2 regions of the Brevibacillus sp. M2.1A genome follow, and region 1 is predicted to be linked to the other one. Evidence: riboswitches for the same ligand, from Rfam matches in the RefSeq annotation. Region 1 holds a riboswitch; the other holds the start of a gene.
What was found. A riboswitch is a leader RNA that binds a small molecule or an ion and turns the genes downstream of it on or off. The one in region 1 is predicted to bind S-adenosylmethionine.
Positions count from the first base shown of each region.

Region 2: another riboswitch for S-adenosylmethionine. It lies ahead of HP567_RS28250 (sugar ABC transporter substrate-binding protein); the one in region 1 lies ahead of metK (methionine adenosyltransferase).

Region 1 is NZ_JABSUY020000002.1:82,964-86,385, reverse strand. Features, by position in the region: gene HP567_RS29655 (S8 family peptidase) at 1-974, shown strand, start outside; SAM riboswitch class I at 1,036-1,137, shown strand; gene metK (methionine adenosyltransferase) at 1,271-2,476, shown strand; gene HP567_RS29645 (polysaccharide deacetylase family protein) at 2,628-3,422, shown strand, end outside.
Region 2 is NZ_JABSUY020000001.1:5,927,408-5,930,829, forward strand. Features, by position in the region: gene HP567_RS28245 (sugar ABC transporter ATP-binding protein) at 1-1,046, opposite strand, end outside; gene HP567_RS28250 (sugar ABC transporter substrate-binding protein) at 1,140-2,162, opposite strand; SAM riboswitch class I at 2,533-2,652, opposite strand; gene HP567_RS28255 (ATP-binding protein) at 2,854-3,422, shown strand, end outside.

The DNA of each region.
Region 1 (3,422 bases):
GTGAGTACAATCGCAATGCGGTGAATGGCGAATATCAGCTGGATCTGGGATACACGCCAGTAAAAAAAGATTTTAATGAGCCGAATGACACCTACCAAAAAGCGTCTCCGCTAAGCGGGGGGACAGTGATGTCAGGGACGATACCGACAGCTACTGATTCCGACTGGTTCCAATTTACTGTGAATAGTGAATCGTATGTGACGTTCCGAGCGCCATACATTCCTGTCGATAGCGGCTTTCGTTTCGCGCTCTACAGCGATCGAAACATGAACTATGCGATTGCTTCGACGAATGAGGTAGCGGAGCTGTCTAACCGAGGAAACGATATTATCGGTTTGCGTCTGCAGCCAGGAAAATATTATGTGCGCCTTAATAGCGGTACTTCGTTCAAATATGAATCGTACCGACTCACGGTGACGCAGCAAAAATTGATAGCCGGCTATCGCGATATTTCGGACCACTGGGCGCGCTCAGAGATCGTCAGACTCAGCTCACGCGATATTGTAAATGGATTTAATGATGCGTCGTTCAAGCCGAATCAGGCAGTGACCCGTGCAGAGTTTGCGACCATGCTGCTTAAATCGATGCGTGCGACCGGTTCCAAGGTAGCGACTACCTATACAGGAAAAACGACCTTCCGGGATATGCCAAAGCGGCACTGGGCGTATCACAACCTGGGTGTAGCCTACCAATTGGGAATTTTGAAAGGGTATCCGAAGAATGAAATGAAGCCGGATCAGCCGATATCGCGTGCAGAGATGGCGGTAATGATCGCGCGAGCACGTAATGTGTTGATGTATAACCGTGGTACTTCCAATTATCAGGATGTGCCAACGAGTCACTGGGCTTCTCCTGCTATTGAGGCTTTGACATCAAGAAATTGGGTTAATGGGTACGGTTCTTCCTTTAAACCGAATGGAAGGGCAACTCGTGCCGAGGTAGTAGTGGTACTTTCCAAGGCCTATCAACTATAAGTAAAATTTTTCCTATTGACATCTCTGAAAAAAACAATTATTCTATTATCCGTAATGGATACTCTTATCCAGAGCAGGCGGAGGGACTGGCCCTATGAAGCCCGGCAACCGATCTAGAGCGGTGCTAACCAGCAGAACGGACATCTGTTCTGGCCGATAAGAGGATGAAGGAAGCAAAAAACGCTCAAACCTTTTCCTCCTAAAAAATGGAAAAGGTTTTTTATTTGCGTTTACGTAGATAAAATCCTGACTCGGCTACCACACTATTTGTATGAGGTCAAAGGAGGTATTTTCTCATGGCTTTGCAAAAAGGTCGTCGTCTGTTTACATCCGAATCTGTAACTGAAGGACATCCGGATAAAATTTGTGACCAAATTTCCGACTCCATCTTGGATGCGATCCTGTCCAAAGATCCTAACGCTCGCGTAGCTTGCGAAACTTCCGTAACTACTGGTTTGGTTCTCGTAGCAGGTGAAATCACTACAAACACTTATGTGGATATCCAAAAGCTCGTTCGTGAAACCATTCGTGAAATCGGCTATGACCGTGCGAAATTTGGTTTTGACGCTGACACTTGCGGTGTTATTACCGCAATTGGCGAGCAGTCTGCTGACATTGCACTTGGTGTAGACCAAGCATTAGAAGCGCGCGAAGGCAAAATGACTGACGCTGAGATCGAAGCTATTGGTGCTGGTGACCAAGGTTTGATGTTTGGTTTTGCTTGCAATGAAACACCTGAGCTGATGCCACTTCCTATCAGCATGTCCCACCAATTGGCTCGTCGTCTGACTGAAGTGCGTAAAAACGGAACACTTGCTTACCTCCGTCCTGACGGAAAAACACAAGTAACCGTTGAGTACGATGGCGACAAACCAGTTCGCATCGATACAATCGTTATCTCTACCCAACATGCTCCTGAAACAACTTTGGAGCAAATCAAGCAAGATCTGGTTGAACACGTAATCAAACCAGTTGTTCCAGCTGAACTGTTGGACGCTGAAACCAAATACTTCATCAACCCAACTGGCCGTTTCGTAATTGGCGGACCACAAGGGGATGCTGGCTTGACTGGCCGCAAAATCATCGTAGATACTTACGGCGGTTATGCTCGTCATGGCGGCGGTGCGTTCTCCGGTAAAGATCCAACAAAAGTTGACCGTTCCGGTGCTTACGCAGCTCGTTATGTAGCGAAAAACATTGTGGCTGCTGGCCTCGCAGACAAATGCGAAGTACAAGTTGCTTACGCAATTGGTGTAGCACAGCCAGTTTCCATCGCAGTAGATACTTTCGGTACAGGTACTATTTCCGAAGAAGCTCTGGTGAAATTGGTTCGCAAACACTTCGACCTGCGTCCTGCTGGTATCATCAAGCAACTCGACCTGCGTCGTCCTATCTACAAACAAACAGCTGCATATGGCCACTTCGGACGCAATGACCTGAATGTTCCTTGGGAGCAAACAGACAAAGCAGAAGTTCTGAAGCAAGAGGCTGCTCAACTGTAATATTGCTGAATGACATAAAAAGAGCCTGGTATTGCTACTGGGCTCTTTTTCATGTTAGGTGCAAAGTCATCCAATTATTGGGTCAATTGTTGCACAGGAATTTGTAGGACTGTGTCGAATCTCCTAGTGAGGAAGTAGAGGAGGGGTTTTTTTGCCGAACAGAAGGCTCTTCCTGATCGTGTTTCTTACTTTTTTGTTTTTTGCAGTGGCTATTGGGTTGTTAGGCGAATCTTTTCTGGAAAAAAAGAATAAACAAGAAGTGCAACCTTTTCCCCAAGTGGATACGTCTATAAGCATAAGTGAGACAAAAAATGCTGAGCCAAACGTCACACCAATTGAAGAAGCAGCGGTTCAAACGAAAAAGTGGTATAACAATCAGGTTGTGGTTTTGACGTACCATCATGTCACGGATCAATCGAATCAGCGGTATGTCATAGCTCCTGATCAATTTGCCCGACACATGAAATTTTTGCATGATAACGACCTGAATCCGATTTCGTTGGAGGAGTTCCTGCGATTTATGGAGACGGGTACCTTACCGACTGAGAATGCTGTTTTGATTACGTTTGACGATGGGTATGAGAGTTACTACAAAGAAGCATTTCCGATCTTACGTACATACGGCTACCCTTCAGTGAACTTCGCGATTGCGGGGCGCTTAAGAGATGTAGCTGACCGAAAACGGGAGAATATGACGCCACCACTTACGCGTCAACAAGTTAACGAAATGATTCATTCGGGACTGGTTACGATCGGGTCCCATACGTACAGTCTGCATGAAGAGGAAGAACGAAATGAGTGGGGCGATCTTGGCCCAGAAACAGCTCCGGTCTATCTGAAGGACTTGCATCGTTTAGAGGACGAGAAAGAGTACAGAGACCGCCTCTATGTGGATTTTAGTATATCTCGCGTCAGTTTAAGCGAATGGATGAAGCAAGAGATCGAA
Region 2 (3,422 bases), on a different contig from region 1:
ACGGACTCCTCTACAAAAATACCCTCTTTGCGCCTTTCCTCCGGGACGAGTACGATTCCGGCATCGACGGCGTCTTTTGGCGAGCGCAGTTGGATACGTCTTCCATGCAATCGAATGGCTCCAGCCTTTGCTTCATCTGCACCGAAGAGCAATCGGGCGAGCTCAGTCTTCCCTGCCCCGACTAGACCGACGACACCCACGATCTCTCCCTCGCGCACCTGCAGGTCGACTCCGTGTACTTTGCCGCCAGCTACACCTGACGCCTCAAAAATCGTTTCGCCAATCGGCACTTCGAGCTTCGGGAACTCCTCGTCAAAGCTTTTGCCCAGCATGTTCGCAATCACTTCGTCCATGTTGGTATTCACCGTGTCTGTGGTCATGACGTGCTGTCCATCGCGCATGATCGTGATCCGATCACAGATTTCAAAGATTTCCGGCAGGCGGTGGGAGATATAAATGATCCCGACTCCAGCTTTTTTCAACTGCGCAATGATTTGAAACAGCCGCTCGCTCTCCTTCGTGCTCAACGGCGCTGTCGGTTCATCGAAAATAACGTACTTCGCCTTTTGGACGGTCGCCCGTGCAATCAAAATCAATTGCTTTTCCGACAGCGTACATTCCTCGACGAGCATCCTCACCGGAATGGAAAAGCCGAAGTTTTTTAAAATCTGCTCCGTTTCGTTGTACAAGCTCTGCCAGTTGATCAGTCCTTTGGTTTTCGCCTGGACGAGCTGGTCCGCCAATATGTTTTCGGCGACGCTCAAATACGGGATCAAGGCGGTGTCCACTTCCTGATATACACATTGGATGCCCTGTGCTTTGGCATCCTGCGGCGAATTGATCGTCACAGCCTGTCCATCGATGGTGATCGTACCGCCATCTGCCTGATACGCTCCCGTGAGGATTTTCATCAGGGTACTCTTTCCCGCGCCATTGGCTCCGAGCAGTGCGTGAACCTCTCCTGCACGCACCTCAAAATTGACGGATCGCAGGGCAGGAACCCCAGAAAATTGCTTCGCCATCCCTTTCATCTGCAATGTGGACATGTTTCACACCTCCTGTTTACCTGCGTGTTCCCACCTCTATAAGGAAAAATCCCGTTGACGGTTACAGCTCAACGGGAAAAGCCAATTTGGTTCTTACTTGCCCCACTCTTTTACGTATTGGGACAGGTCGCCCATCGTTACTTTTTTATCCTTCGGCAGGTCCTCTTGTTTCACCAGCACTGGGGTTAGCTTCACGTTGTCTGGCACCTGCTCGCCTTTGATTTTTTGGAACACGGTTTGGGCATGGATGCGTCCGATATTGGATGGGTCTACTGCTGCCGTCGCTGCCCACGGAGAGTTTTCCGCCTGGATCATTTGCAGATCCTCATCGCTCAAATCGATGGAGTATACTTTGATTTCCGTACGGCCTGCTTGCTGGATGGCGCGTGTCGCCCCTTTGGCAAATTCATCCCATGCCGCCCATACCGCTGTGATGTCGCCTTTGTTCGGATACTTTTTCAAGATTGCTTCCATCTGCGTTTGTGTATCGAGAGCCGTATTGTTGGTAGCAGAACCGAATGCCGCAATCTCTTTCAAATCCGGATATTTCTTCTGGAAAGCTTCATAGGTCACTTGGCGCTTTTCCATAGGCGCAAAGCCAGCTACCCAAATCTTCACAATATTCCCTTTGCCGTTTGTATCTGCCGCCAGCTTCTCCAGGCTCAGCTCTGCCAACTTATTGTCATCCTGCGCCACAACTGGCACACCCGGAATGTTGATGTCTGTATCAAATAGAACGACCGGAATTTTTTTATCCACGGCCTTTTGCGTGCCCTGCTGCAACGCTTCCGCCGTACCATGATCAATCAGAATGCCGTCGAACTTTTGGTTCACAGCCGCATCGAGATTGGACGCCATTTTTGCCAGATCGGTATCTGCATTGAAAACGGTCAACTCGCCGCCGTTTTTCTCCACCTCTGTCTTCACGCCATTGATGTATTGTGCAGAAAACGTTCCTACGTTCTGACGCATGATCAATGCGATTCTCTTCGCCTTCTCTCCCGAAGCACCGCCGTTTGTGCTGCCGGTTCCCGTTGTTGCCCCGCTGCCGCATGCCGTCACAAGAACAGATGCTGCCAAAACAAGTGATGTGATCAGACCGAGTTTCTTTTTCATTGAGATGTTCCCCCTTTTTCTTTTTAAAACACATAACAAAATTAAAAATTTTGTTTCCCCTCATTCGATCGAAGCTTCTTTTGATTTCACTTTCAAAAAGGAAAAAAACTTCGTAGAAGAAGCGCATTTCCAGTCCAAGCGCCTCTGGGGCCCATCTCAGCGTAGGAAGAAATAGCGGCTTCACTTATGAAATCCTTCCTGAACCTTCTGCGTTTGAAGCGCTCCCGCTATTTCTTCCGAAGCGGACAGTCTTCACTCACAGCGGGGCGGAGGCCGAAGCGTAGACTGGAAATGCGCTTCTTCCCCACGACAGCTACGCAAAAAATCCTCTTTCACAGAGAAAGAGGACAAAAATCGACAAGATTCTCGCCTCTTATCTGTCAGGTATTCTACCTGTTGGAGTTAGCACCTTGGCTCGAAAGAACGCATTCTCTCGTGCTAGGTTGCCGGGCTTCATAGGGCCATTCCCTCAGCCTTCTCTTGATAAGAGTTGTTTCTATTTTCAAAACGTTTGTATAAGTATATACAGAATATAATCTGGCAATTACCTATCTGTCAACTAGGTTTACGAAACAATTTTCTTGATAAATATTCCAGTTTCTTCTGTAACATCAAGAGGGATTTTGTTGTGTCTTGTCGAATTATCGTAGATTGATACAAGCCTAGCAAATATTTGCGATGGGGATGCTACATGAGTCTATTAAAAGAAGTCATTCTTCAATGGTGTTTCGCCATTATCCCGTTTGTGTTTTTCAACATTTATTACCGTGACAAAATGAGGAACTACAGCCGTTCCTTTATTGTCATCACCAGCTCAGCCTGCATGTTTCTCGCGATGACCTTCGCCCCGAGTGTCACGAATGGCATGTTTTTTGATATCCGACATGTCATCATTCTTTTCGGACTGGTTTATGGCGGAGTCGAGATTGCCTTGCTCCTTCTGATTGAAGCCTTGGTTTATCGGTACTACCTCGGTGGCGAAGGAACATGGGTTGCCCTGCTGATCCTTACAGTCAATTTTGTCATATCACTCTTTTTGTATCGACACTACAAAGCCAGTTATCGGAAAACACTGTATCTTTTTATGACGAGTGCGATTTTTTCTACGGTTGCTTTAGGGACTACCTATTACTTTTTTCCCACCTATGTAACTCAACACCTCGTTTACTACACCATAGTGATTCCTATTCAAAACTTTTTCGGCCTCTGGTTATTAATGTCGCTTTTCAGCAAATGCGTTTCGGATAAGGAGCTGTTTAT